DNA from 3 places in the Mycobacterium malmoense genome. Region 1 is predicted to be linked to each of the others. Evidence: riboswitches for the same ligand, from Rfam matches in the RefSeq annotation. Region 1 holds a riboswitch; each other region holds the start of a gene.
What was found. Region 1 has a riboswitch for fluoride ahead of K3U93_RS00680 (MutS-related protein). Riboswitches for the same ligand answer to the same signal wherever they lie in the genome.
Positions count from the first base shown of each region.

Region 1 (10,031 bases):
TGCCGCCCATGTGCCGTGGACCTATCACCTTCTGAACGGCGATCCGGTTAAGGCGCTTCTCAAGACCGCGGATGACTGCTCCGCGACCCTGATCGTGGTCGGCCGGCCGCAGCACGGAATCGTTCCGGCCCTGAGCCACATTGTGACCGGCACCGTGGCGCGAAACCTGTTGCGCCACAGCACACGCCCGGTTGCGGTGGTGCCCGAGTTCGCGGACAGCCTGTGAACGCGGGCAGCGTGAGTCGGGTCTATTTGGCCCGGCACGGCCGCACCGCGCTCAACGCCGAGGGGCGTCTGCGCGGGCTCAGCGACCCGCCGCTGGATGAGGTCGGCATCGCCGAAGTCTCCCGGCTCGCCGGTGCGCTGGCCGCCCGACATCCCACCGCGGTGGTCTCCAGCCCGCTGCAGCGGGCGGTGGCGACCGCGCAGGCAATCGGCGCTGCCGCCGGCGTTCCGGTCACGATTGATGCCCGGCTCAACGACCGCGACTATGGGCCCATGACCGGCCTTCGTCGCGATGATGTCGAACATCGTTACGGCAGTGTCGATTCCGCACCTGGCGTGGAAAGCCGAGCGGCGGTCGCCGAGCGGGCACGACGAGCGTTCTTCGAGCTCGTGGACGAACTCGGGCCGGGACCCGTCGTCCTGGTGTCACACGATGCGTTCAACACCACCTTGCTGGAGCAGCTGGATCCCTCGCTGGACCACATCGGCCAGCGGACGGCGTGCTGGAACCAGCTCAGCCTGGTCGATGGAGTCTGGCGGGTGGACTCCTATGACGTTGTGGCCGACTGACTCTCGTCTGTGCGGTCTCTGCGGTTCAGGTAGGCCATGAGAACGTCTTCCGCGCGGTGATACTGCAGCGAATCCACCCACAGGCGGTGGATCGGAGAATGCGCACGCCGGCCGAATTGGCCGCCCGGAGTCGCCACGTAGCCGCCGACGTCGGCGTCGGCAAGTAGCGCCAGTACGGGACCGATGTCGCTGGACTGCAGATCGGCCAACTCTGCCCAGTAAGTCGCGAAGACCCCATTGTCAGTGCCACCGGGCGGTAGCCAGAACGTGACGTCGAACTGCGCCGGATTTCTGATCGGCCGCGACGGCGAACTCATCAGAACCCCGTTGACGTTGGATTGGACATGCGTTCTCCCTGGCTGCTGCCGTCCAGGGGCCATCGGCGACGTCCGCGGTTTCGGCGAGCCCCACCGCCTTGTCCCATGATGACCCGCTGACGACGAGTTCGCCAGGCTCTTTGCGCGATAACTTGAACATCGGGTAACATTGGCGGTCTGGCGATGAGGCTCGCCAAGATTGCCGCACCGGGCTAATGGCTTCTACCGCGTGAACGACCCACGGTAGAAGGCAGGTGAGTTAGATGACATGCCGGGTGAGCGAGCTGACGCACCGTCTCGGCGCAATTGTTGGCGCTGACGCTTTCGCGAGAATCGTTTGCCCGTCCGCTGCGTGCGCGGGTCGCGTCGATTCGCTCTGCGAGCTGCCCCGGCCGTCGGCCAAGCAACCCGCCGCCCGTCGACCTATCCTGGCAAACTCATCGAATGCTGTTTGTCCGCAACATGTTTACCGAAGTCCGCCGCCGACACGCAACCAAGCGCCATCCGACCATGTTCGGAGCTATCACAACCAAGGGAGGAAGCCATGTCATTTGTGACTACACAACCGGAGTTGCTGGCCACCGCATCCGGCAACTTGGCCACCATCGGTTCCATCATGACCGCCGCGAACGCATCCGCGTCCACCCCGACGACCGGGGTGATTCCGGCCGCCGCCGACGAGGTGTCGGCGTTGACGGCCATGCAATTCGCGGTACACGCGCAGATGTATCAGGCGATGGCGGCGCAAGCCGCGGCGATTCACGAACAGTTCGTGTCCACGCTGGGGGCCAGCGCCGTGTCATACGAGGCCACGGAGGCGGCCAACGCGATCGCGACCGCGTAAGGGACCCAATCTGACAAGCGCGAACCCAGTGATCGCGGGTAGCATGGAGCAAGGCGATGAAGCTCGCCTTAACTGCCGCACCGGCTGATGGCTTCTACCACGTGAACGACGCGCGGTAGAAGGCAGGTGAGGGTAATGGCGGGCTTTACCAGCATCCTTGGTCCGGATGTCGACGGTATGAGGGGTGCCGACATACCACCACCGGATTGTTTGGCCGATCTCCATCTCGACCAGATCGTCGCCGCGGTTACGGCTGGATATGGTGACAGTGATATCGCAAGCATCTTCTACACGCCCCTGCACGACGTGCCTACGGTGGAGTACCGCCAGCAGGTCTTCCGTGATCTCGAAAACGAGGAAACACGGTCACCGATACAGAATTTCGTCGAGGGCATGCGCGCGATGCGGGGCCGGCTTCACGTGGCCAGGAACGCCTGGCATCGGCTACAGCGACAGGGCTGGCTGGTCGCTGCGATCGAAAGCTATTGCCACACGGTGGCGTTGCTGCGAGACGATCTCGCCCACGTCCGGCCGCGTTCGCGGGGGCTATGCAACTTCGGCGAACACGTAACCCGCTACGTCACCAGCGAAGCGTTCACCACGCTGGTGGCCGACACCGAATCGATGCGGGACCAGCTGCGCAAAGTGCGATACACGGTGCACATCGAGGGCCTTCGGGTCCACGTCGAAAAGTTCGACGGCCAAAACGACTACAGCTCGGCGGTTGCCGAGACATTCGAACGCTTCGCCACCGAGTCCAGCAAGGACTATCGTGTCGCCCTTCCGGAGTTCAAAGACATGAACCATATCGAGGAGCAGATCCTCGGATGCGTCGCCGAACTTCATCCGGAGGTCTTTACGCTGCTCGGTGACTTCTGCCGCCGATACGAACACTTCATCGAACCCGTCGTCGCCAGATTTGAGCACGAGATCCAGTTCTATCTGGCATACCTTGCGTTCGTCCAACGCTTCACCGCGGCCGGGCTAGCGTTCACCTATCCGCGTGTCACCCAGGAGCCGGGCGTCGTGGACGCCCGGGACGCCTTCGACCTGGCGCTGGCAATCAACGCGGTGCAAGACGAAAGACGCCTTGTTACCAACGACTTTCACCTGACGGAATCCGAGCGGATTTTCGTGGTTACCGGTCCGAACCAGGGCGGTAAGACGACCTTCGCCCGGACCATCGGCCAATGCGCCTATCTCACCTCGATTGGGTGCCCGATACCCGCCAGCGACGCCAGACTGACATTGCCCGATCAGATCTTCACCCATTTCGAAAGGCAGGAAGACCTGTCGACGCTGCACGGAAAGCTCGACAACGAGCTGGTACGGATTCATGACATCCTTTCGCGCGCAACCGATGCGAGTATCATCATCATGAACGAGAGCTTCTCGTCGACCACCGTCAATGATGCCCTGTTGATCGGCCGTGAGGTGCTCGAACGAATCATCCAGCTGCGCTGCGTCGCGGTTTACGTCAGCTTCCTCGACGAGCTGTCCACACTGGATCCGGCGTGTGTGAGCATGGTCGGCGAAGTGGCCCAGGATGATCCAACTCGGCGGACATTCAAGTTCACCCGCCGACCCGCGGACGGCCTGGCCTATGCCGCCGCACTAGCCGACAAGTACGGCCTCAGCTACGAGGCGCTGGGGCGGAGGATCAGCCAATGAAGGTTCGACTGCTACACCCCGTTCACGACCCCGACCTAGCGCCGCGGCTTCCGTGGCCATTGCAGAATCTCGTCGATGACGATCTCGAGCTCCGGCGGATCTACAAAGCGATGGCCGCCGGCGACGAATTCTTGCTCGACACCGCCAAAAAGATAGTGCCACAGGCGGTTGTCGATCCCGACGTCATCGTCTACCGTCAGCAAGTCTTGGCGGATTGCCTGGCCAATCGTGCCGCGGTGCAGCGGATGTATGACGTCGCGGTCGACGGTGTCGAAGTTCGGCGCAAGGTGTTCCTCGGCGGTTTGATGTCCCGCGACCCACAGGCCATCCTGCGTCGCTCCGTTCGGATTCTCGAACTGCTGGTCGGCAACCTCCGGCAATTGCGCAGCCTGTGCGATGAGCATGCCAACGGATTTCGCTCGCCGGGGTTTCGGCAGCTGTTGGCGATGATTGGCGAGCAGATCGGCGACGAGTACCTCGAGCAGCTCGACGCGGACCTTCGCGAGTTGCATCTTCCGCGAGGTGTTCTGCTCAGCGCCGCGCTCGGAATGGGTAACAAGGGCGTGGATTATCTCCTTCACCAGCCACCTCGCCGTAATTGGTGGGACAAATTGACCGGAAACCGCAGCAGCGGTTGCGGCTTCGTTGTTGATGAGCGCGACGAAACCGGCGCGCAGGCGCTAACCGAGTTAGCCGGGCGGGCCATCAACGACATTGCCAATACGGTCACCCGATCTGCAGATCACGTCGAGGGGTTCTTTGGCCGGCTGCGCACCGAACTGGGGTTTTACCTGGCCTGCGCGAACCTTTACGATCAGCTCACCAAAGCCGGTGTGCCCACCTGCTTTCCGATTCCCACACCGATCGGCCCGCCACAGCTCTGCTGCCGCGACCTGCGCGACGTGGGACTGTGCCTGACCGCCGGTAAGCGGGTCACCGGCAATGACGTCGACGGCGACGCGAAGTCGTTGATCGTGATCACCGGCGCCAACGAAGGCGGGAAGTCCACGTTTTTGCGCAGCTTGGGCGCGGCGCAGGTGATGATGCAAGCCGGCATGTTTGTCACCGCCACATCGTTTCGCGCCAACGTCCGAGACGCTGTCTTCACGCACTTCAAGCGCGAAGAAGACGACACCCACACCCACGGCAAGCTCGACGAAGAACTTGCCCGTATGAGCGACATCGCCGACTTCGTCGGCTCGGCGTCAATGCTGTTGTGCAATGAGTCGTTTGCCGCGACGAACGAGCGGGAAGGATCGCAAATCGCGCGAGACGTGGTGCGGGCCATGGTCGAAAGCGGGGTGAAAGTGGTTTTCGTCACGCACTTGTACGACCTCGCGCATAGCCTCAGCTCGCGACACGATCCGGCCTACTTGTTCCTGCGAGCCCAGCGCCGCCCCGATGGTGTGCGGACGTTCCGATTGGAACCGGGGCAACCGGAACCCACCAGCTACGGCGAGGACTCGTTTCGGCGGGTGTTCGGCATCGCTTCGAATCGCGACGTCAGCCGGGAAACTGTAGGGTCCGGCTGAGCGGTGGAGAGCGCTCCCGCAATCTGAAAATATGTGCCGGCCGGTCAGGCTAGGTGCGCCACTCCTGTGCGAACGACACGACCAGCGATGCTTACCCAGCCATTCGGGCTCCACAGGGTGTGGATCAGTGACCCTTTGCCCTGGGTGATGGTCAGATCGCGGCTGAGGTACTCGCTGATGCGTATTGCCGCGGCGCCGGTGGCTTCGTCTTCCTGCACGCCAAGCTCGGGTCCGAACGAGCGGGAGCGCACGCGCCCGGCGTCTCGGTCGATCCAAGCCCATACATAGTGCGGGAAGTCGTCGGAATAGTCGCTGGGGTCAGCATCGATGACATCCTGAGGCGAGATCAGTTGATGCATCACGAATTCAGGAGTCCATTCGGCGTATGCCCGGATGATCGCCAGCTCTGAGGCGTAATCGACTTCGACGATGCCGACCGGGAGCCGTAGGCTTCGAACGGGTGTGCCACGGTCACGCAGCCACCAAGCCGCTCCCACGGCGGGGTGGCCAACGAATGGCGATTCAATGGCCGGCGTGAAGATGTGAGCCTCGGCCGTAGCATTCCCCCGCTTCGGAAGATCGACGAAAATTGTTTCGCTATAACCCAATTGGGTCGCAATGCGTTGTCGGTCCGCGTCTGGCACTGCAGCGGCGTCAATCACGCCGAGCAGGTTTCCGAATCTGCCGTCGATGTCGGTGAACACCCGCAGAACGGTTACGTCGGTAGCCATCGGCGCCAGTATCCTCTCATCATCAGTACGCCGCCACAGCGACTGCTCGTATCGGTGTGCACCGTCATCCGCTGCCAAGTGCCCCCAGCAGGTAGGCGACTAGGACGACGAGGAATACGTAGAGCAGGTACAAGTTGACATCGCCCGATTGGATCGGGGTCACCAGACGCGCGCAATATTGCACGGCGGTTATGACCGGACGATACAAGTAACGTTGAAACAGCGGTGTGACCTCGGCTTCGTAGTGCACCGGCCCGGACCTCCCGGCGGGCTCGTCGGACGCTCGCTGCAGGGTGACCGTCGGTTGATATAGGCGGTCGAATGTCACCCGTACGGGCGCGGCAAATGTCATGGCCGAGTACTGCATTCGCGGTTTGAAGGTGACGATCCCACCGTCCCACACCGGGGTCCGCCGACTTGGCGCCTTCGGGCGTCCAACGGCATGGATCATGACCGGCACGATCAAGACGGCAACCATGAATGCCGCAAGGTACGTTGGGGAGAACGCCGAAAAATCCGTGTTCGCCGGAATGATGGTCAATTTATCGACCATCACCCGCGGCAGCAGGTTGACCGAGGTAACGGTGTGGACGGCACGTCCGAGAGCCGTGATCACTAAAGGTGCCCCCACCCCGAGTGCCACACACCCCATAGCCAAGAGTGCGGCTCCGAGCACAGGCTGTCCGGATTCCTCGGCGGCAGCGGCATCTTTGGTCCGCGCCATGCCTAGGAACGGGATACCATACGCGCGCACAAAGGCGCACACGGCCAGGCCTCCCGTTAGCCCCAGGCAGGCCGCTGCCACGACGATCAAGATGCCCACGAGATGACTCGGTATCCGAAAACCCTGAAACAGTCCCTGGAAGATCAGCCATTCGGAGACGAAACCGTTCAGCGGCGGCAACGTCGCAATTCCGAGGGTGCCTATCATGCTGATCACCGCGGTACGTGGCAACCGGTGAACCAGACCACCGAGCCGATCCATGTCGCGGGTGCCGGTGGCGTGCTCGATCACCCCGGCCTCCAAGAACAGTAGCGTCTTGTAAAGGCCATGGTTAGCAACGTGATACAGCGCGGCAAGCAGCAGGAATGCGCCCAATACCGGCTGCCCGTAGGAGGTGAAGGTCATCCCGGCTCCAATTGCGATGGCGATAACTCCCACGTTCTCGATCGTCGAATAGGCAAGGAACTTCTTGATGTCGCGTTCGGTGAGCGCGTACAGGATGCCAAGCACCGCGGTGAGCGCGCCCAGGCCCATGGTTATGAGACCCCACCATGCGGGACCCGCACCGAGCAGCTCGGTGGCGAACAGCAGGATGCCGTAGACGCCAAGCTTTACCACCATTCCGGACAGAAATCCGGAACCGTCGGCGGGTGCCACGGGGTGTGCCTCCGGCAACCACACGTGCAGCGGTACCAAGCCCGCCTTGAACCCGAAACCAATGAGCGCCAGCAGGAATATCGCGTCACGAGACCCCGGCGAGACGTGCCCCGATCGCATGGCAATCGTCGCGAAATCTGTGCTGCCCGCATCGGCGGCAAGAAGCACGAATGCCGCGACGATCAGCCCGAAGCCGACCTCGGAAAGTGCGAGGAACCAGAACGCGCCCGCGGCAACCCCCTCGCGGCGTTGATGGCGCAGGATCATCAGATAGCACAACAACGCCATCGACTCCCATGCCACCAGGAACACCACGACTGTGCCCGCAATCAGTACCGTTAGCGTGGCCAGCAGCGCGAGATGGTAGATCGCGAGGTACAGCGACGTGCCCCGGCCCACGGCATGGTATCGCGGCGCATAGCAGGCGATTCCGATCGCGACGGCGCCCAGCACCGCGACGAACACACCGGCCAGCGGCGTGAGCCGCAGCGTCAAGGCGCCGACTATGTCGTTGCCGCCCAACGTCTTAGACACCGACCCGGGATGCATGAGCAACAGCCTGACCCCGCCGATGAGCGCGGCCAAGCCACCCGCACCACCCAGGGCGGGCGAAAGCCGCACCGGACCGTGTGCTGGGACGAACGCAGTCGCCGTGGCCGCGACCCACAACGCTGCGGCGGCGCCGAACATAACCCATTCGATCACGGCAGCTCACCTTGATCCACGAAGGGCATTGCGGACACCTTCTCGGCAAGCCGACCCACCGCGACCATCAGTCCCTGTAGTAGCGCCATCGGACTGGGTGGGCAGCCCGGCACGTATACATCGACGGGGAGTACCGCGTCGAGCGTGCCGTGGGCGATCGGGTCTGCGGGATAAACCCCGCCGAGCGCGCAGGCGCCGACGGCCATCACGAGCTTGGGTTCGGGCGTGGCGTCGTAGGTCTTGCGCAACGCCACGTCGAACGCTCGTACGGCCGGCCCGGTCACCATGAGAATGTCGGCGTGACGCGGGGCCGGGGTAAAAAAGAATCCCAGCCGGTGCAGATCGTAGTGGGGCGCCGCGAGCAACCGTATTTCCTGCTCACACACCGCACAGGAGCCCGTGTCAACGGTGCGGATATGCAGGCTACGCCCAAACAGTTTGCGCACGCTACGGCGCAGATCCTCGGCCGCCGAGTCCCGTCGCACCGTGCTTGTTGCCGCCGTCATGACAAGCCCTCCCTGCGTGGCGATTTGTGGTTACGGAAAGTGCAGCCCGATGATCCGGGCAATCTCGATATAGAGCGGAATCCCGACGGTGACGTTGTAGGAAAACGTCAAGCCCAGCGATGCGGCGAGAGGCAGGCTCGGGCTGGCCTCCGGGATCGCCAGTCGCTGCACCGCCGGGACGGCGATATAAGACGCCGCACCGCACAGCACCGCGAACAGCACGTAGGTTCCGGGCTTGAACGCCGTGTCGGTCAAGTAGGCATAGGTGTGGGCGACGAGAATACCCAGCGTCGCAAAGAAATTCGGTGCGAGCAGACCAAATAGCACAAAGCCGAGTCCCGCCGACCGTAGGTCGCGCAACTTGCGGGAGGCCGTCATGCCCATCTCAAGCAGGAAGAGGCACAGGACGCCCTGGAACGCCGACACGAAAAAGGTGTCGTCGTCGTGGATCACCTTTTGGCCTTGCAGGCCACTGATGAAGCCGACGATGACGGCGCCGATCAGCAGGCACAGCCCGGGATTGAGCAAGACCTCCCGCAGCGTGGCTGTGGTGTTGTGCCGCGCGGCATCTCCGCCCAGGGGGTTTCCCTCGGGATGCTCGCGTTGTTCCGGGGAGGTTTCCGGCTCGTGCCCGGTCTGATGTTCCTGCTGGGATCGCAGGCTCTGGCCGTAAGCGGGCCGCGCGGCGGTGCCGGGCCCCGCCCCCACGGTCGCCGGCGTCGCGTAGCCCGCCTCATCCGGCATCTTCCCTGCCGCATCCATTCCCCGGGCACGCAGTCGAGCCACCAGATACAGCGCCACCAGGCAGCCGGGGATCTCCATAATGGCCAGCATGACGGGCATGTAGGCGTCGAAGGCGATGGCGACGCTGGTGAGCACCGCCACGCAGGTGGCAAAGGTCCCCGCCGAGTCCGATCCGTAATACCCGGCCACCGTCGCCCGGTCGATCCGCCGCAGGGCAGTCACGTGGTTGAGCACGAAGTAGGCGATAATGCCGATCAGGAAGTTCAAGGCGAAGCCCACCACCATGAATCCGACGATGCGTCCGATGCTCGACGGGCTGATTTCGGCGAGCTCTTCGCCGCCGTGCCAGCCGATGGCCAGCAGCAGGTACATGGTCAGTCCCTGGTAGATCACGTACGGGATTTCAAACCGCACCTTCAAGATCGGGATCAGGAAGCCGAAATAGAAGAACAACAACAGCGGCTTGAATAAGTTGTGGATGAAGTTTTGCCAGAACTCGTAAAGCATTGGTGGCTCCTATAACTGCTGCCGGGGGGTTAACAACCCGTCGGGGCCGAGACGAATATCAGGAGCTGCTTCGATTCCGCCGTGGCAACCGCGCAATCAGGCACCACGGCCACCGTTTCCGTCATGAGAGTCCTTCCGGCGGGGACGATTTACGCAACCCAATGTGTTTGATCAGCTGTTCGCGGGCGGTAGCGGCCAGTTCGAAAACCCCGCTGGGGCGCACGACGGCGGGTGCGGCCGCCAGGCAGCGGCCGCAGGAGGTGCAGGCGCCGACGTCATAGATCAGAACGTCGTCGTC
Region 1 covers NZ_CP080999.1:134,740-144,770, forward strand. Annotated here, with positions in the region: gene K3U93_RS00660 (universal stress protein) at 1-226, shown strand, start outside; gene K3U93_RS00665 (histidine phosphatase family protein) at 238-795, shown strand; gene K3U93_RS00670 (hypothetical protein) at 774-1,112, opposite strand; fluoride riboswitch at 1,159-1,219, opposite strand; fluoride riboswitch at 1,283-1,344, shown strand; gene K3U93_RS00675 (PE family protein) at 1,657-1,956, shown strand; fluoride riboswitch at 2,000-2,060, shown strand; gene K3U93_RS00680 (MutS-related protein) at 2,092-3,627, shown strand; gene K3U93_RS25780 (MutS-related protein) at 3,738-5,159, shown strand; gene K3U93_RS00690 (PhzF family phenazine biosynthesis protein) at 5,204-5,890, opposite strand; gene K3U93_RS00695 (proton-conducting transporter transmembrane domain-containing protein) at 5,955-7,976, opposite strand; gene K3U93_RS00700 (NADH-quinone oxidoreductase subunit B family protein) at 7,973-8,482, opposite strand; gene K3U93_RS00705 (sodium-dependent bicarbonate transport family permease) at 8,513-9,733, opposite strand; gene K3U93_RS00710 (hypothetical protein) at 9,855-10,031, opposite strand, start outside.

Region 2 (10,031 bases), 1.4 Mb from region 1:
GGCGCTCTTCAAGCATTTCCGGGCCGGCGTTGAGCCCATAGCGTACGTTATCGCCATCCAGCACGAAGCTCCGTACGCCTCGTTCATAGAGCCTTCGGTCCACCAGATTCGCCACCGTGCTCTTACCGGAACCGCTCAGCCCGGTAAACCAGACGACACACCCTCGATGACCGTTGAGTTTCTCCCGTTCGCCCCGGGCAACGCTGTAGTGATGCCAGGTGATATTCGCACTCATCTCAAAACCTCTTTCCGGCCACCGGGGTGCCGACATACCCCCCGCCCTCGAATGACCAATCGACCTGGCCCGTCAAGGCAATCGTGGATGCTTGTTCTATTGACAGTTTTTGCGACATCTAGTAATGCGATCGACAGCCCTGATCGTCGCTATCAGGGCTGTGTATGGTCCGATATGACCACCTCTGCCGCGGATGGGTTGCCGTAGCGACGTCGCTAACAGCCTTTCTCCGTCCTTTTTAATCATCGTGATTTTTATTCTCACCCGGCAACCTTACAAGTAGCTGTATTTTGGTTGGATACTTCCTGTTTATCGCCCACGGACCGGCATCCGAGGACCGAATCAGGACGTCTCAATAGTTATGGTTATGACCCGGCGCGCTAAAGGCACCCCTCGGCGATTCCGGCCCGGGCCGATGATCGCGCAGGGGTGCCAGTAAAGACTTTATCTAAGGCCTATGACAAAGCTGTCGTTTTTTAAACTGGGCTTGTTATAGGTCAACGATGAGCTTCGTTGTCCCAGCCGCGACGAGTTTCGATAAATGCAATCACCCGCCGCCACATCCCACTCCATGGTCGGATTCATCCGGGGATAGATGTCCGCGAGCCCTTCCGCTACCAGGCAGAATTTTAGGGAGCTGCCCGCGGCGACGCGTTCCTTTATGGGAAAATCCTTGAGGTAGCTTTCCAGCGCCGGCGACGGGTGTGACTTGCTCTCCACGACCGTCAGGCCCTTGCTTAGGTCCGGTATTGAGGAAAATATCTGGACGGGACGGCTCTTCCTCACCTGTTTCCAGCTGCCCCGCCCCTTTTCGGCGTAATAAAGTAGCTCTTTTGCCGGGACATAGATGACGCCCAGCACGGGTTCCAGATCCTCGATGAGGGCAATATTGACGGTAAACTCATCGCTGCCCCGCACAAATTCCTTGGTTCCGTCCAGCGGATCCACCAGCCAGAAACGCCGCCAAGTCTTTCTCGTTTCGTAACCCGCCGACTGGGTCTCCTCTGAAATGATCGGAATCTCCGGGTCCAAAGCCTTGAGGTGCTTGGCGATGTACTCGTTGGATTCCAAGTCGGCGGCCGTGACCGGCGATGTGTCCTTACCGTGATCGCCTTTGTCCCTAACGATATGGGCGTGCCGCCGATGCTTGAGAATGAGCTTTCCGGCTTCGACCGCCGTGGCGGTCACCTCCTCGAGGTATTGGACGGGAGAGGTGTTCCTCGCTAGTTCGCTCGTGCTGTCTTTCATAATCCTGCTGATCCCCATTCTCGGCTTGTCGACTTGAATTGCGTCGGTCGGCTCAGAAATCCGTCGCCGCCCGGCCGCCCGACGCGCTCACGGGGTCGACCGCCTCGTCCGAGGTTTGCGGCCGCAACGTCGGTATCGGTGCACCCGGCCCCTGCCGCACATAGCGCGCCCAGGCCAGCAGCGCGGCGGCGATGTAACACGCGAGGAAAATCCAGAATGCCGGCGTCTCGGTACCGGTGCTGGAATAGGACTGCCGCAGGGCCAAGTTGATCCCCACGCCGCCCAGTGCGCCGAACGCACCGGCGAATCCGATCAAAGCCGCCGACCTGACACGGGCCCAGTGGTGGCGGTCGGCTTCGCTGAGATTCATTGCGCGGCTGCGCACCTCGAAGATCGAAGGGATCAGCTTGTACACGGCCCCCTTGCCGGCGCCGGTAAAGATGAACAGCGCAATGAAGCCGACGATGTAGCCGACCATCGTAAATGCCGTCACGGGGCCACCGCGGTCGCGGGTCAGATCGTCATGGATGCTGACGCCGACCAGCAATCCCCCCGCCACGATTGCGGCCGCGAAAACGCTCAGGGTGACATGGCCGCCGCCGAAGCGGTCGCTGAACTTGCCGCCGACTATCCGCGCCAGCGATCCCACCAGCGGCCCAATGAAGGCGATCTCGGCGGCGTGCAGCGACGCCTGCCCGTAGCTTTCCCCGCCGGCCACGAAGTTGTGCTGGAGCACCTGGCCGAACGCGAACGCGAAACCGAGGAACGAGCCGGAGGCGCACAGGTAGAGAAACGAGATTCCCCACGCGTCGGGCACCGAGAGAATGGATCGCAAGTTGCCCAGTGAAATGCCGGTGCGATGCGCGACGATGTTATCCATGCACAGTGCCGCACCAACACCGCCGAGGGTCAGCAGCACCAAGTAGATCGCGCATACCCAGTACGGCGCCTCGTGTCCCGCGGTCGCCAGCACCACCAGCCCGACCGCCTGGATCGCCGCCGACCCGAGGTTGGCCAGCCCGCCGGTCAGACCCAGCGCAAAGCCCTTGAGCCGCTGCGGATATAAGCCGTCGACCTTGGCCAGCGACGCCGAATAGTTGCCGCCGCCCAACCCGGTTAACGCGGCGCACACCAGATACGGCCACAGGGGCAACCCGGGATGGGCCAACAACACGATGGCCCCGACGGTGGGGATCAGCAGCACCAACGACGAGAACGTTGTCCAGTTGCGGCCCCCGAACCAGTTGGCGGCCATCGAATACGGGATGCGCACGAGCGCACCGACCAGAGACGCGGTGGCGCCCACCAGCAGCTTGTCGCCGGTCGAAAAACCATAAACGGACTGCGGCATGAACAGCACCATGACCGACCAGAGGTACCAGACCGAGAAAGAGATGTGCACGTTCACAACCAGCCACACCAGGTTGCGACGGGCGATGGCGTCGTTGCCGTTGTGCCAGGCCACGACGTCTTCTGGATTCCAGTCGGTGATGCGCGAACGCGCCATGCGTCATTTACCTTTCACGGACGATGTTGGGGCGACCATCAAACCGCCGAAATATGTGGCGGGTCGACTTTGATTGGGCTCATTCATGGTTCATCGACAGCCGGTCGAAAGAGACTGAAGTGTTTGGTGTTTCACGTCCTGAATGCCGGCCGCCGATCCAAACCGGGAGCACGGAAGCACCCGCCAGCCCGCGGCCGGAGTCGACGACGCCGCACGGGCGCAGGCGGGACCTTGATCGTAGGTATCGACAAAGATTGAACGGCCACTTACGGTCCTCCTGCGTCACACCCGGCTCCGCAATTGGTCAGCCGGGCAATGGTCTGTTCCGCAGGGACTGTTGGCCGTCGATGCTTGACGCGCGGTTATGGCGAGCCCCACCGCCATTGTGCGCCGTCGAGCCGGCGACGCACCTTTAAAACTTTCGTGATCTTATTGCTTGACAGTCAAGCTGACTTGTGATGAACGAACAACCGGCCATGGCCGATGCACAGGAGATTTCCAGCTGATTGGAACATTACATCCAGACGCGTTCGCCTTATAACCGCGGCGAAGCGGGCAGCCCGGCCGGGTGCCGGCCGAGCGATTGCCGGGGCACGTAATGGCTCGGCGGTGGTGCCGCCAACGGCACGTATCGGTTTGAAAAACGTCGGGCGCCGAGGGCGGTTCCGAGCGCGTCCGAAGGCCACGGGTGGTGTCGATCACAACCGGCAGTGCGTTTCGACAACGCGACGGCCGCGCCATCGGTGGCCCAAAGTTATTGCCGAACAACGGTATTGGGGCAAGGTATCGATCGAGGCTTGCGGCGGTCACCCGAGGCGGTGCGCCGTCACAGTCCAACGGGATGGCCTCGCCGCGCTTGACCAAAGCCGATTTCCGTTGCTTAACTGACAGCGGCGATGGAGCCCGCCCTGAACCGCCAATACGGCTGATGGCCCCTGCGAACATAGGAGTCGTAGGTGAAGCGCGCCAACATTGGCCTGCACCCTCCGGTTGAGTTGCGCTCCGCCGTCGCTGCCGCGCGCACAGATACGATGCAGTTTACTGCGTTAACCCGGTCAGACGCCTGGGTGTTGCCTGGCAATCCTTGCCATCGATATGAAAGCTGATATAATGCCGCGCCCGAAAGGTACGCGGAAAATCGGGTGGCGCGTCCACCGCGGGCCTCGCGAGCCGGCCGCGAGCCCCCGCCTCGCCCACCCGCACACAATCCACGCAAAGACCGAATTCGGACCGCCGACAATAAAGGAGTAGTCACATGGAATTCGACGTGACCATCGAAATCCCCAAGGGAGAGCGCAACAAATACCAGAGCGACCACGACACCGGCCGCATCCGACTCGACCGCTACCTGTACACCTCGATGGGGTATCCGGCGGATTACGGCTTCATCGAAGACAGCCTCGGCGACGACGGCGACCCCCTCGATGCTCTTGTCTTGCTGCCCGAGCCGGTCTTTCCCGGTGTTGTGCTCGCCGCCCGCCCGGTGGGCATGTTCCAGATGGTCGACGAGGCCGGCGGCGACAACAAGGTGCTGTGCGTGCCGGCCGGCGATCCACGATGGGACCACATCACCGACGTCGGCGACGTGCCGTCGTTTGTCCTGGATCCCATCGAGCACTTCTTCGTGCACTACAAGGACTTAGAGCCGGGCAAGTTCGTCAAGGCCGCCGACTGGGGCAATCGGGAAGCGGCAGAAGCCGAAGTCACGCGATCCTTCGAACGATTTCGCGCCAACGGTCACTGACGCCCGTTCCCGGCGTTCTGAGAAACACTTCTGAGAAACACGGTGTCGGCCCTCGGTTCCGTACATCGCGGCCAGGCTCGCGTATTCGCTCGGATCGCCGACCGGGGTGCCGGTGCCGTGCGCCTCGACCAGACCGATCGTGGCCCTACGTTTTGCTGATATGCCCGGGCTCTCCGGATTCGGCGGCCTTCGCGGGGTCCTCGATCACGTGGTACGCCGGGTCGATCATCGATATCGCCCGGTTGCCGGCCTGGCGGGCCTTTCCGGTGATCCGCAACAGCTGGCCGGGCTGGATGTCGGCGCCGCCGTGACCGGGACGGAAGGTGACGGTCATCTCGCCGCTGCTGTCGCCGACGACGACGTGCCGGACGGTCCGCCCGCGTTCGGTGACGTCCTGGACCTCATTGACCCGTCCCTCGACGGTGGCGCGCTGCCCGGAAATCAGGCCCGCCACCATGATCACCGACGGCGGGCGCTCGGGGTGTTCGTAGGCCTCGACGTTCTGGTCTTCGCCCCGGGAGACCCAGGCCTCGAGGTTGTCGACTTCGTGCTGAACCCACTGCTCGAAGCGATCGGGGTAGGCCTCCCTGACCCGGGATTCCACGTCGTAGGGCACGATCGTCGCCGCGGCGTCCGGCATGAGGCTGACGGCCCGGGCGATCTTGTCCGCGGTCCGGTCATGCAGCAGCCGCCCCAGCAGCGGCGCAAACGTTCGGCGCGGCAGCAGCACCGTCACGTTGGTGTCCGGATGTTCGTCGCGCGTTTTCGCGACCAGCACCTGCGCGGCTCGGTTGATGCGCCGGTCCGGGCAGTCCACGACCCGCAACGGGATGCCGAGATCGAAGTGATCCCAACGCTTTCTCAGCTGTGCGGCATACGCCTCGTCGACCATGAAGTGCACCGCGGTCAGCTCGTCGGCCCGCAATCCCTTGCCATACCGCAGCGCCTCGATCACCGCCAGGTCCACCGAGTTCACGAAGAGGAAAACCCGGTGCCTGGCGTACTTGACCAACTCCGGGCGGTCGGTGCGGAACAGCTCGAGAATGGCCGCCTCGGCGCGATATTCGCGGTTGAGCCGCATCAGCGCGAACACCAACAGCGGGAAGATGACGACGACCAGCCACGCGCCCTCGGTGAATTTCGCCACCGCGAAAATGCCCACCACGATCGTCGACAGGATCGCCGCGGACAGGTTGATCGCCAGCCGGTGTCGCCATCCCGGTTCCCGATGAGTCAGATGGTGCTTGGTCATCCCGTAACCGGCCATCGAAAATCCGGTGAACACGCCGATCGCGTAGAACGGCACCAGCGCGCTCACCGAGCCGCCCGTCACCAGCAGTAACGCCACCGACAGCGCGGCGAGCGTCATGATGCCGTTTGAAAACACCAGGCGGTGACCGCGTTTCGTCAGCTGCCGCGGCAAGAAGCGGTCTTCGGCGACGAAACTGGCCAGCGCCGGGAATCCGTTGAAACTGGTGTTGGCGCCGGTGAACAAGATGGCGGCGGTCGCCGCCTGGACCAGGACGTAGAAGATGTCGCCAATTACCCCGTTGCCGAAGACCGCGCGGCCCACCTGCGACAAAACCGACGGATATTCGGTGAGATAAGGCGTGGCGTGGGTGACGTAGGCCAGGTAGGCAACACCGGCCAGCAGGAAGCCCAGGATGGCGGCCATGGCGGTAAGCACTCGACTTGCGTTGCGGCCCTGGGGTTTCCGGAAGACGTCAACCGTATTGGAGATCGCCTCGACCCCGGTAAGCGACGACCCGCCGTTGGCGAACGAACGCAGCAACACCAGGATCGTCGCGCCCATGACCAGGCCGTTGCCCTGATGGACGGGCACCGTCCCGGCCATGTGCGCGGGATCGTAAACCGGTAGGTCACCGAACACTTCGCGGATGACACCGACCACGATCGTCAGGCCGATCATGACGATGAAGGAGTACGTCGCCAACGCGAACTGCCAGCCCGCTTCCCTCAGCCCGCGCAGGTTCAAGTAGCAGATCAGGAGCACCGCGGCGATGGTGATTTCCAGGCTGTAGTGACCCAATGCGGGGATCGCCGACACCACCGCGACCGTCCCGGCCGCCGACTGCACCGCGACGGTGACCACATAGTCGATCAGCAGCGCCGCGGCGGCGATCTGCGCCACCCGGGGTCCGAAGTTCTCCCGCGCCACGATGTACGAGCCGCCCGCCCGCGTGTAGGCCATGACGACCTGCCGATACGACGCGGCGACCAGCACCAGGATCAGCAGGATGACGCCGGTGACGGGCAGCAACAACACGAACGCGGCCAGCCCGGCGTTCGGCAGCAGTTCGATCAAGATCTGCTCCGGGCCGTAGGCCGTCGACGAGATCGCGTCGGGCGAAAGTGCGCCAAGGGCAACCCGATTCGACAACTTCTCCGACGTCAGGTCCTCGGTGATCAGTGGCTTTCCCAGAAAAATGCGCTTGGCGACGTCCCCAACCGACAATGGGATGCGCAACTTGCCCGCCGAAGTTGTCACGACCACCTTCCTTACCCGAGAGTCGAACGGTTGGGAAGCGCTTGGCTGACGCCTCCCGATGCATTCTGCCGTTCGCCCCGCCCCAGGGCACGCGGCCGGGCTAGGTCAGCCGTCGGACCGCGGCGGCGATGCGCTCGTCGGTGGCGGTCAGCGCAACCCGCACGTGCCGGTCACCGCCCGGGCCGTAGAAGTCGCCGGGCGCCACCAAGATGCCGCGGGCGGCCAGCCATGCGACGCTGTCCCGGCACGGCTCGCCGCGGGTGGCCCACAGGTACAGGCCGGCCTCGGAATGGTCAATGCCAAAACCGGCCGAGCGCAGCGCCGGCAACAGGGCGGCCCGCCGCCGTTCGTAGCTCGCCCGCTGCAGCCGCTCGTGAGCGTCGTCCTCCAGGGCGGCCACCATGGCGGCCTGCACGGGCGTCGGCACCATCATCCCGGCGTGCTTGCGCACGGCCAACAACTCGGCGACCAGGCCCGGATCCCCGGCGACGAAGCCGGCCCGGTAGCCGGCCAGCGACGAGCTCTTCGACAACGAGTGGATCGCGAGCAGGCCGGTGTGGTCACCGTCGCAGACCGCGGGATGCAGCACCGACACGGGCGCTGGAGCGTCCCAGGCCAAACCCAGGTAACACTCGTCGGACGCGATGATCGCGCCCCTGTCACGCGCCCAGCCGACGACCTTGCGCAGGTGGTCGACGCCCAGGACACGCCCGGTCGGGTTGCTCGGCGAGTTCAGGTACACCAGCGCCGGGGATTGCGGCCCCACCTGGGTCAGCGAATCCGCGCGCAGCACCCGCGCCCCGGCCAGCCGGGCCCCGACGTCATACGTCGGGTACGCCAGCTCCGGCACGACGACCACGTCGTCGGGCCCCAGGCCCAACAGGGTCGGCAGCCAGGCGATGAGCTCCTTGCTGCCGATCACCGGCAACACCGCCGCCTCGGTCAGCCCGGTGATGCCGAAACGCCGGCGCAGCGCGGCCACCGCCGACTCACGCAGCCGCACGGTACCGGCGGTCGCGGGATATCCCGGCGCGGAACTCGCCGCCGCCAGCGCCTCCCGGATCAGTGGCGCGACCGGATCGACCGGGGTGCCGACGGACAGGTCGACGATTCCGTCCGGATGAGCCGCGGCCTGCGTTTTCGCGTCGGCCAGGGTGTCCCAGGGGAATTCCGGCAGGGACGCCGAGACGGGCGGCCGGGCCCCTCCGGGCTTTTGCGGCACCGGCCCGCTCAGTCGCCTTCGCCCTGCGGCTGCAGGTCCTTGACGGCTTGCGGGTCGTTCTCGGTCATGCCGACCTTGGCCGCCCCGCCGGGCGAGCCCAGCTCGTCGAAGAAATCGGCGTTGATTTGCGTGTACTGGCTCCACTGTTCGGGCACGTCGTCTTCGTAATAGATCGCTTCGACCGGGCAAACCGGTTCACAGGCACCGCAGTCGACGCATTCGTCGGGGTGGATGTACAGCATCCGCGCGCCCTCGTAGATGCAGTCGACCGGGCACTCCTCGATGCATGCCTTGTCCTTGACGTCGACGCAGGGCTGGGCGATCACGTACGTCACAGGCGTCTCCTCAAGGTCTCCTCCATGTATTGCCTGGTGTTGGGGCTGCCACCGGGCTCGCCGCGGCGATCCGGCCGCTTCAGAACAAAGCTCTCGGTTACTGATACTAGACGTTGCACATACACGTCAACCACTCGGCACGCGCGCACGGTTTCCGGGAAGGGGCAAGCCGAGCTGCCCCGCTGGATAGCCGGGCCGCTCAGCCCCACCAGGCCCGGCCGGGGAAGTGCGTTGAGCGACAACGGCACCCGCGAGCTGGCCGTCAAGCCGCGCGGCGCCGCGCATGGTGATCCGGCGGCGCCGCGCAACCAGGTCACCTGGCGCTCCAGGGGCCGTTGTGACGGGTCTGTGCCCAAATCTGCTGTCGCCGTTGGATCTTGGGTTCACCACGTTGCGCAACCGGGTGGTGATGGGCTCGATGCACACCGGGCTGGAAGACCGGGCCCGTCGCATCGACCGGCTCGCCGAGTACTTCACCGAGCGCGCCCGCGGCGGCGGCGGGCTGATCATCATCGGTGGCTGCGCACCCAACCGCAGCGGTTGGCTGCCGCCGTTCGCGTCCGAGACGGCTTTTCCGGCTCTAGCGTTCCGGCCCGGATTCCGCCGACGGTGAACCGCGCCAAATAGTCACTGACCTGCAAATAGTTACGTATAGAACTTCCTATGCGATAACGGTTGCGATGGAAGAAAGCTCGCGGGGCCTGGTAACCTCGACCGGAGACGGCAACCGTTGGGCAGATGTCGTCGCCGTTTATCGACGGTGCATTGATTGGGGAAGGTGTCCACAGATGGTGAGGCTGTCGTTAACCAAATTGGCCGCTGCCGTTGGCGGTGCGGCGTTCGCGTTGACGGCTGGCTCCGGGATCGCATCCGCAGATCCCCTGGATCCGGTTATCAACACGACGTGCAACTATGGGCAGGTTATGGCCGCGCTCAACGCGACGGACCCGGGGGCTGCCGCGCAATTGAACGGGTCGCCGATCGCGCAGAGCTACTTGCGCCAGTTCCTCGCCTCGCCGCCGCCGAAGCGCGCGCAGATGGCCGCGCAGATCCAGGCCATGCCGCAGGCCGCGCCGTACTTCAACGACGTCCTATCGGTGGCCGGCAGCTGTAACAACTACTGAGCGACCGCAAAAAGCTCGGTAGCCGCTGAGCGGTCGGCGCACTTGCCTCAAGGCCTTGCGTCCGGTGCCGCTTAGCCCAAGCCGGCCCGTGCCGGCAACGATGCCAA
Region 2 covers NZ_CP080999.1:4,028,230-4,038,260, forward strand. Annotated here, with positions in the region: gene cysC (adenylyl-sulfate kinase) at 1-235, opposite strand, end outside; gene cysQ (3'(2'),5'-bisphosphate nucleotidase CysQ) at 680-1,423, opposite strand; gene K3U93_RS18405 (MFS transporter) at 1,536-2,990, opposite strand; fluoride riboswitch at 3,874-3,935, shown strand; gene K3U93_RS18410 (inorganic diphosphatase) at 4,246-4,734, shown strand; partial or broken gene K3U93_RS25735 (hypothetical protein) at 4,783-4,878, opposite strand; gene K3U93_RS18420 (APC family permease) at 4,880-7,243, opposite strand; gene dapC (succinyldiaminopimelate transaminase) at 7,344-8,465, opposite strand; gene fdxA (ferredoxin) at 8,474-8,800, opposite strand; partial or broken gene K3U93_RS25030 (PadR family transcriptional regulator) at 8,960-9,118, shown strand; partial or broken gene K3U93_RS18435 (oxidoreductase) at 9,138-9,392, shown strand; gene K3U93_RS18440 (hemophore-related protein) at 9,592-9,924, shown strand; gene K3U93_RS18445 (bifunctional FO biosynthesis protein CofGH) at 9,996-10,031, opposite strand, start outside.
Region 2: it holds a riboswitch for fluoride, as region 1 does, so the genes downstream of both, K3U93_RS18410 (inorganic diphosphatase) here and K3U93_RS00680 (MutS-related protein) in region 1, are expected to answer to the same signal.

Region 3 (10,031 bases), 930 kb from region 1:
TCATCGAACTCGTACAGAAGCGAGATACCGGCCGCCGCAAACAGACTCACGTCACTCAGGTCGAGCACCACCGGCTCGGTCCCGAGGACGAAACGCCGGATGTACTCGCCGACCCGGCCGGCGTTGACGCCGTCGATCTCGCCCCGGACGGTCACCACCGTCGCCAGGTGACGGCAGTGCGCCCGAATCTGAGCGCCACCGCACTCAAGGGTGCCGTTCCCCCGCCGGGCGTTCGGGCCCGGCTTCGACACCGACGTAGCGATTGCGATAGTCATGAGCAGCCCCATTCCCCGTGGCGTTCGTTGTGGCCGTGTAGGACCGACTCGGCGCGGACCAATGTCTTTAACGGTGCCCGTTAAAAGTAAGGAGACTTCCAGCCGGCTCTAACTCTTTGCTAAGAAGCGACTTTCGGAACGTTTTCGGCGACTCCAAGCGACATCGACGATGTTTCGGGTGCCACACCAAGCCACACCAGGGCCCGTCACGCCATCGCGGCAGTCACGCTGTTAGGCTGCGAAAGCTGCCGGTTGCGCAGTCGGGGGCTGGTGAAATGGCCTGTGGCATGGATCAGCCGCCCGGTCAGCCGGACTGCATGCGAACGAAACGGCAGGGTTCCGGACGGAAAGAGCATCGTGCGCGGCGCAGAGACCAGGGGAGAGATCAAGGCCCTGACGGGACTCCGCATCGTCGCCGCGCTGTGGGTGGTGCTGTTTCACTTCCGGCCGATGTTGGGCGATGCGTCGCCCGATTTCCGCGACGCGCTGGCGCCGGTACTCAACTGCGGCGCGCAGGGCGTCGACCTCTTCTTCATCCTCAGCGGGTTCGTGCTGACGTGGAACTACCTCGACCGCATGGGCCGGGCATGGTCGACGCGCGCCACCCTGCACTTCCTGTGGCTGCGGCTGGCCAGGGTGTGGCCGGTGTACCTGGTCACGTTGCACCTGGCAGTCCTGTGGGTGATCTTCACCCTGCACGTCGGCCACGTGCCGTCGCCCGACGCGGGCCAGCTCACCGCGGTCAGCTACGTACGCCAGGTCCTACTGGTGCAGCTGTGGTTCCAGCCGTTCTTCGATGACTCCAGTTGGGACGGGCCGGCCTGGTCGATCAGCGCGGAATGGCTGGCCTACCTGCTCTTCGGCCTGCTCGTTCTGGTGATCTTGCGGATGAAGCAGGCCACGAGGGCGCGAAGCCTGATGTTGCTGGCCTTCGCGGCGTCGTTGCCGCCGGTGGTGATGTTGCTGGCCAGCGGCCACTTTTACACCCCGTGGAGCTGGCTGCCGCGGATCGTGACGCAGTTCACCGCCGGCGCCCTGGCCTGCGCCGCCGTGCGCAGGTTGCGGCCGACCGATCGCTCCCGCCTCGTCGCGGGGTACGTCGCCCTGCTTCTCCTGGTGGCCATGGGGGCCGTTCTCTACTGGTTTGACGCGCACCCGATAACCGGCGTCGTGGAGAACGACAGCGGCGGCGTGGTCGACGTGCTGTTCGTTCCGCTGGTGATCACGCTGGCGGTCGGCGCGGGCGGCCTGCCGAGGCTGCTGTCGACGCGGCTCATGGTTTACGGCGGGCAGATCTCGTTTTGCCTGTACATGGTGCACGAGCTGGTGCATACCGCCTGGGGATGGGCCGTCGAGCAATTCGAGTTGACGCCGCAGGACAATCCGTGGAAATGGAACGTCGTCGGCCTGCTCGCGATCGCCGTGGGGGGTTCAATCCTGCTGTACCACTTCGTCGAAGAGCCTGCCCGCCGGTGGATGCGCAGGATGGTCGACGTCCGGGCCGCGGACGCGAGAACCGAGCACGGCGAACCGGCAAGCACCAAGCTGCATCCGATCGACGGTGGGCTGGAAGCGGTTTCGGCCCGCGCGGTCTGACACCCGCGTGGGTACGCGAATCGTTTTGTGCCCAGCGCCGATTCAGCGGGTTGCCAGCCGGTTCCCGTCGTTTCCCCGTACGATTCCGTTGATTCGGATGCGGCGGTTCCCAGGGGAGGTAGCGGTGAGTCGGCTGGCCACGTTAGTCATCAGCCTGACTTTTCTGGCCGGCGTCGTCTGTGAATATTCGCCATGCCCGGCCCGGGTGCGGGCCTATGACACACTGACCCTGGATTCCCGGCTGAACCACGTCGCGGTGATCGGCGACTCCTATACCACCGGCACCGATGAGGGCGGCCTGGGCCCCAGGGCATGGACCGCGCTTGCCTGGCACAGCCTCGCCGCGCGAGGCGTGCGGATCGCCGCCGACGTGGCGGCCGAGGGCAGGGCCGGTTATTTCGTGCGCGGTGACCACGGCAGCGTGTTCGAGGATCTGACCGCCAGGGCGGCCAAGCGCGACGACGCACTGGTGGTGTTCTTCGGCTCCCGCAACGACGACGGCGTCGATCCCGAGCTGGTGGCCGAAAGGGCCCGCGGCGCCTTCGATTTGGCGCGCCGCCTGGCGCCGGCGGCGAAATTCTTGGTGATCGGGCCGCCGTGGCCAACCGCCGCCGTTCCCGAGTCGATGCTGCAGATTCGCGACGTGCTGCACGCCGCGGCCGGGGGTGCGGGAGCGGCGTTCGTCGACCCGATCGCCGAAGGATGGTTCGTCGGCAGGCCCGACCTGATCGGGGTGGATGGCGTGCACCCGACCGACGCGGGCCACGAGTATCTGGCGGACCGGATCGCGCCGCTCATCCGCGCGCAGTTGTCTAGGTGAGTAGGGCGGCCGGCTGTGCTGACGTTTCAGTCGTCTGCATTCCGTTCATGATCCCATCGCTCCAGATCTCTCGCGGGTTCGGCAAACCAACTCCAGCGACTGACGCGGCCACTGCGAGGCACGCCAGCAGCGGTGGATTATCTGTAAACTCCCGAGAATCCTTCACGGATAAGACATTTGCCGCGCATGCTCAGCCCAGCTGGCCGCGGGCCCAATCCATCGCCGTCTGATATTGGTCGGTGCACAGCTCGCTGGTCGCGGCCCCGATGATCGCCCCGGCATCGCGGTTGGTGAAGCCACCACCGTTTTGAAGCGCGGAGAACACCGATGGAAGTGGTTGGCCGTCGCGTAATTGGTCGCATACGGAGCGTCCCCACGCGAGCGCGTCGGATGGCGAGACGTAGCTGACGTGGCTTCTTTCCAGACGCGTCAGGAATTCAGGGTCGTCGGCGCGGGCGGGTGCGGCCAGGGCAACGGCTGCGGCGAGCGCCGTGGCGAGCGTTAGCGTTCTCAACATTCCCACCCCTCGCGACGGTGGGTTATGGCTTGCGCGGATGGTGGCGCCGTGGGCGTCACCGTCGGCGAACGGGTAGTTGATGGCCATCTTGTGGCACTCCTGATGGTGTGAAGCGGTGATTAGCGACCCAGGACGCGTTGTTTTTGCTCGACGAACTCTTCGTCGGTCAGGATTCCCCGGTCGCGGAGTTCGGCGAGCTCGCGCAGCTCGGCGGCGATTCCCGTTCCGGCGCCCCCCGGTGAGGTCTGCGCTGGTTCGAGCGGTTTGCCTGTGCTGGCCCCGACGCCTTCACGGTGGCCCAGACCGGCCGCGCCGCCGAGGGCGCGGCCGGCCATGCCGGCAAGGGCCATGTCGCTGAACGTGTTACCGGCGGACCCCGTCAACGCCTGCGGGGCGGCGCTAACACTGCTTATCGGCAATGCCGCGGCGAGCGGGCGGATCGCCGTTGGAGCGACGGCGGCCCAGCGCTGGGGCACCGACAGCGCCCCAATCGACGACGACTGGCCCAGGCTTGCATTGGCGATCGCACCGCCGAGGCCCACGGAGCGCAGTCCGCCAAGATCTCCGGGTGCGCCCCCGCGGATGAGTCCCTGGGCCTCCTCACGCACGAGCCGTTCCTGGTTGGCTGCCGCGTTCCTCAGGTTGGTGCTGACCGAGTTCGCCGACATCGTCGCGCTCGTTGTCGACGTGCTCATACCCCCCAACGAGGCGAGCGGGCCAAAGTACGACGGAATCGAGGTCAGCGAGGGCAACGACGACGCCGAGGAGCCCGATCCACTCGCCAGGCCCAACAGCCCCGACAAGGGCGACGCCGACGACGTCGACGAGGCAAGACCCTGCAGCGCTTGTGGCACCGCGGACATCAGGTGTGGGCCCACCGACATGACGTGGGATACGCCCGATCCCGCCCCGGCTGCGGCGGCGTGGGCCACCGCGGCCGCCTGACCGGCCAACCCCGCCGGATTGGTCGTTGACGTCGGCGCCGAAAACGGCGTCAAGGCCGCGGCGGTCGCCGAGTGGGCGGCATAACCGATCATCGCGGCGACGTCTTGAGCCCACATCTCCATGTAGTGCGCCTCGGTCGCCATGATCGCCGGGATGTTTTGCCCCAAGAAATTGGTCGCAACCAGCGCCATCAACAGGCTGCGGTTGGCCGCGATCAGCGGCACAGGCACCGTCACAGCGAAGGCGGTCTCGTAAGCCACCGCCGCCGTCTTGGCCTGGGTGGCGGCCTGCTCGGCCTGCGCGGCCGCCGTGATCATCCACGCCAGATAAGGCCCAACGGCCGCCGTCATCGACACCGACGCCGGCCCCAGCCACGGCCCACCGGTCAGCCCCGAGATCACCGATCCGCAAGATGCCGCCTTGGAATACAAGTCGGCGGCCAACTCGTCCCAAGCCGCCGCGGCGGCCAGCATCGGGCCCGAACCGGGCCCTGCATACATCCTGCCGGAATTGATTTCCGGCGGTAACACCGCGAAGTCCATCTCGCTATCCCCTCCGAGGACGTCAGTTCAATGTGACGGCATTGGCGGCCTCGGTGGCCGCATACGATCCAGCACTGGTAGCCAAGGTGGTGACCAACAGTTGGTGCAGCACCGCCGCCTCGGCAGCGACCGCCTGATACATCGCGCCGTGAGTGGCAAATTGCAGCGCGGTAAGCGCTGAAACCTCGTCGGCGGCAGCGGGCACCACGCCCGTGGTCGGGGCCGCAATCGCCGCATTCTGAGCAGCCATCGCAGACCCAATCGCCTGCAAGTCGAACGCCGCCGCTGACAACATTTCCGGTTGTGCGGTCACAAAAGACATGGATCCTCCCCTTTCGCTTTAAGGCAGATCGAAAACTGTGGCTGACGCTGGCCAAACGACCCGAATTTCGGTCGGACACCTTTACCAAATCGAAGTTCGTCAAAGGTACTGTCGCGTAAGCACTTTCGATAAAGACCGTGATTGGCCCGTGAGATAATGCGTGGCCTGATACCCGCGCGCTGGGCTATCGGCTATCGCGACGGTTATTTTCGGCGATTCCCGGGCGCGGGCGGATTATCTACGATCTGATCGTCAGCCCGATTGCTGGAGCGAGTCATCGCCATGGTCAAGCAACCTGACGTCGACGGCATCCCGAATGCGGCCAGCATGCATAAAACCGGGAAAAGAGAAGCAAGAGCACAATGCTGAGCATCACCATCCACCCACTTTCTACTGCGTATGAGTAGAAGCCATTAGCCGGGATGGCCTTTCAAGGCGGTGCTTCATCGCCTAATGCCAAAGATAGCATGCGGTCGAACCGCCGTCGATAGCTCATATCCGGTTCTGCGGCACAAGATGTTTGGCGTTGCGGAATCCGAGCCGGATCGACGTTCTCGCAGCCGTGGCGCACCACGATCCGACCCGTATCGTGTTTACCCTTCGGTGCGGCGATCTTTGGTGGGCGAGAGTGTGCCGCTCATCCAGCTGTCAGGCAGACCACCAGTAGGCCAAAGTTTCAGTCGCAGAACGTTTTTCGAGCCAGACGCTTCAGTCTTCCGCGTGCCGCTCGTAGTCCCATCGCTCCAGGCGCGCTTGCAAGTGCATCAGGCCGACGCCGACGAGTGGCGCGGCCGCCGCGATGCAGACCAGCAGCAGCGAAGTCATCTCACAACCTCCAAAAACCTTTCCCTGATAGGACGATCGTCCGCGACCAGAAGTTCATTACGGTTTCACCCGCCCGCGACGGCGCGGTCCGCCAGCGCGCCGATCACGGGTGCCAGCAGTCGCGCGTATTCGGTCGTCACGTGGTTGTCGTCGCGGAACACCAGGGTGTTGCCGACGATCACCGGGCAGCGGTCCGGGGTGCAGAACAGCTCCGTCAGGTCGGCGTAGTGCCCGCCGCCGCCGGTGGTCGCCGCCCGCTCGGCGACGACGCCGCCGTCGTCGACCGCGACCGGGCGCGCAGGCGCGCAGGCGGTGGCGTCGTCCAGGTGTGCCGACAGGCACGCGGGCACGGAGCCGTGTGGATCCGGGGCCGGCCCGAGGACCAGAACGGTCGCGCCGTTGCCGCGCAACCGTTTCACGGTGTCGGCCAGGGTGCCGATCCACGCCGGGTCGTAGGACACAAAGCCGAAATCCCCGCCGTAGCGCCGGCTCATGTCCAGCACGACCAGCCGCGGGTGTTCGGCCGTCAACCGGGCCATGATCTGGCCGCGCCACTGTTCGCACTCGGTGTATTCCCGGCCCAGGTACGGGCTGGTGATGCGCAGCTCCTGCAGCGGGCAGGTCACCTTGGCCAGCGTCTCCAGCCGCCAATGCCGCTGCTCGGCGAGCTGCTGGAACGCGGGCTGCCACATCGCGGCGTGCGAGTCGCCGACCAGGGCCACCGTCGTCGGCGAGGCGGTGTCGCCCGTCGCGCACTCGGGTTGGCCGACATCGCGCCACGACCGCACGCAGCCGTTGACGAAGACCGCCGCCTTGTCGGCGGGCGCCGCGGCAAGCGGCGGGTCCAGGTTGGACGGCACGGCACGCAGGCCCGCGGACCCCGCGACCGCGTCGCGCGCCTGCTGGACCGTCGCGTCTTGCGGGCCGACGGCGGGGGCGTTCGCCGGGGGCAGCGCGACGATGTTGGCCTTGGGCGCGGCCGTTCCGTGCCCCGCCGGCGCCGGTACCACGTTCAGCAGCAGCACGCACGCGCACGCGGTGGCCGCGCTGGCGGCCCCGGCCACGGCCAGGCTGGCCTTCGCCGACCGGCGCAGGGCGGCCGCGAATCGGCCGGGATTTTCGACCAGATGCAGCGTGAGCACCGCGAGTCCGGCCGAGACGACGACCGCGGCGAGCCGGCCCGGCAGGCCCGCGGGCAGGCCCAGCAGCGGTGGCATCAGCAGCAGCACCGGCCAGTGCCACAGGTACCACGAGTACGACACCCGGCCGATCGCCCGCACCGCGGGCCGGCACAGCACGCGACCGGCCCCCAGGCCGCCGGTGACGCGCCCGGCGCCGATGATCAGGGCGGTGCCCAGCACGGGCAGCAGGGCCGCCGTGCCGGGGTACGGGGTGCCGGGTCCCAGCTGGGTGCAGGTCAGCACGATCAGGCCCAGACCACCCCATCCGGCGATCGCCGCGGCTAGCAGGGGCAGCCTGCGCCATTGGCGAATCGACAGGGCCACCAGACCGCCCGCGGCCAGCTCCCAGGCGCGGGTGGGCAGCGAGAAGAACGCCCAGGGCGGCGACGTGCGGGTCCACACCACGGCCGCCGCCAGCGACGCCGCCGCCACGCACCCGAGGACGACGGCATACGGCGTCGCCCGCGATGCGGTGCCGCCGCGCACGCGGCGCGCCAACCACGCGGTACCGATGATCAGCGCCGGCCACATCAGATAGAACTGCTCCTCGACACCCAGCGACCAGTAGTGCTCGAACGGCGACGGCGGGAGGTCGGAGGCCAGGTAGTCGGTGCCCTGCATGGCGAACCGGTAGTTGCCGACATACGCCGCACTGGCGATGCCGTCCGTGAAGACGCTTCGCGCCTGCAACGGCGGCAGCACCACGGCCGCCCCGATCGCGGTGGCGACGCCGACGGCGGCCGCGGCCGGCAGCAGGCGGCGGGCGCGGGCGCCGTAGAAGCGGCCGAGCCGAACGGCATCGGTCGTCGTGACCTCGCGCCAGAGCAGCCCGGTGATGAGGAAGCCGGAGATGACGAAGAAGACGTCGACGCCGATGTAGCCGCCGGTGACGCCCGGTATGCGCGCGTGGTAGAGCACGACGGCGATCACGGCGACGGCGCGCAAGCCCTCGATGTCCGGGCGAAAACCCGCTTGTCGCGGCGGGGGCACCACCCGCTTGCGGGGGAGGCTGTCGTTGTCGGGCCGCCGGACCTTCATCTGCCCCGGCTAGGACGCCATCCAGGCGAGCTCGCCGGGCAGCTGCGCCCGCCAATAGTCCATGTCGTGCCCGCCCGCGGAGAAGCTGCCCGCCGGTGGCTTTTTCAGCTGGTTGACGAATTGACGTGTGGCGAAATAGAAGCGGTCGCCGGTGCCGCAGTCCACCCGCAACGGAATCTGTGACAGCGCGGGGACGCCCAGCACGCTGTTTTGCACCCAGTCGTCATAGCTGTCGAACGCGCCGGGGGCGCTGCCGGTGAACGAGGTGAACAGCGCCGGGCTGATCGCGCAGATCCCCGCGGTGCGTGACGGGCCCAGCTTGGCACCCAAATGCAGTGCCCCGTAGCCGCCCATCGACCACCCCATAAGGCCCACCCGCGAGGTGTCCATACCCATTGACGACAGCATAGGCAGCAGCTCTTCGAGCACCATCGCGCCGGAGTCCGCGCCGGACGCCCGCCGGTGCCAGTAGGAGGTGTTGCCGCCGTCGACGCCCACCACCGCGAACGGCGGCTTGCCCTCTTTGACCAGCCGGGCGAGCCCGTCCTCGACACCGCAGTCGAGCATCATGTTCGCGTTGCCGTCCTTGCCGTGCAGCGCGATCACCGGGCGCAGCAGCCCGCTCTCGGGGGTGTATCCCGGCGGCAGCGCGATCACCCAATTGGTCTTGACGCCACCGCGGGCCGCGGACACGAACGAGCCGGTGAGCTTGGTCGGCAGGCTGCTGCCCGCCTTCGGCTCGAACGGCGCGGGAGCTTGCGGCGGCGCCGCCCACGGCTCCAGCGGATCCAGTAGCGCGCTCAGCGCCCACACGCCAGCGGCTGCAGCGCTGGCACCGGCGCCCATACGCAGTACCGCACGACGGTTCAGGTCAGGCACGAGCGACATAATGCCGCGCCGGCCGGCTTTTATCGGCCCAGCCACGCCGTATCGCAAGCATTGTGATTTAGCGTTGACGAAGAGTTGACATTCGGCCCGCGGGACGCCGAACACCCGTCCTTCGACCGCGCCGCGATGAACCGGTTCGTCGAGCACGCCAAACCCGCGGAGTGGCAACCGAATTCATGCCGGGAGCCAACCGTTCCCAGGCTCACGCTCAGGCCCCGATAACGCGGGTTCAAACTCGACGCGGCCCGCGCCAGCCCTCAAGGCGCCCGATCCGATCTCGGAGGTTTCAACCCTCGCACGCCGGGCCGATCTGCTGCACGATGCAAGGAGACTCGAAAGGGAGCGTGGATGAGCCTGGCGTTTCATTGGTTTTTGCCGACCTATGGGGATTCGCGAAACCTGATCTCGGGTGGGCACGGCACGGCGATGCACGGCGACCGGCCCGCGACTCTGCGGTATCTGCACCAGATTTGCGCGGCGGCCGAAGACAACGGCTTCGAGGCGGTGCTCACGCCGACCGGATTGTGGTGTGAGGACGCCTGGTTGACGACGGCGATGCTGATCGAGGGCACCGAGACACTGAAATTCCTGGTCGCGTTCCGGCCCGGTCTGCTCAGCCCGACCCTGGCCGCGCAGATGGCCGGGACCTTCCAGCGGCACTCGGGTGGACGGCTGCTGCTCAACGTCGTCACCGGCGGTGAACCGCATGAGCAGCGGGCCTACGGGGATTTCCTGGACAAGGAGTCGCGGTACGCCCGCACCGCCGAGTTTCTGCATGTGGTGCGGCAGCTGTGGACCTCGCGGGAGCCGGTCACCTTCGCCGGGGACCACATTCGCGTCGACGACGCCCAGCTGAACAATCCGCCGGAGCCGATACCCGCGGTGTTCTTCGGCGGATCGTCGGCATCCGCGGGCCCGGTCGCGGCCAGGCACTCCGACGTCTACCTCACCTGGGGTGAGCCCCTGAAGGCGGTCGGGCAGAAGCTGGACTGGATCCGCGGGCTGGCCACCGATGCCGGCCGAATTCTGCAATACGGCTTGCGGATTCACGTGATCAGCCGCGACACCGCCGCCGAGGCATG
Region 3 covers NZ_CP080999.1:4,522,800-4,532,830, reverse strand. Annotated here, with positions in the region: gene K3U93_RS20825 (STAS domain-containing protein) at 1-275, opposite strand, end outside; gene K3U93_RS20820 (acyltransferase family protein) at 633-1,871, shown strand; gene K3U93_RS20815 (Rv0518 family GDSL lipase) at 1,996-2,691, shown strand; gene K3U93_RS20810 (DUF732 domain-containing protein) at 2,882-3,295, opposite strand; gene K3U93_RS20805 (PPE family protein, SVP subgroup) at 3,328-4,695, opposite strand; gene K3U93_RS20800 (PE family protein) at 4,718-5,017, opposite strand; fluoride riboswitch at 5,415-5,477, opposite strand; gene K3U93_RS20795 (acyltransferase family protein) at 5,908-8,061, opposite strand; gene K3U93_RS20790 (alpha/beta hydrolase) at 8,071-8,949, opposite strand; gene K3U93_RS20785 (LLM class flavin-dependent oxidoreductase) at 9,298-10,031, shown strand, end outside.
Region 3: it holds a riboswitch for fluoride, as region 1 does, so the genes downstream of both, K3U93_RS20800 (PE family protein) here and K3U93_RS00680 (MutS-related protein) in region 1, are expected to answer to the same signal.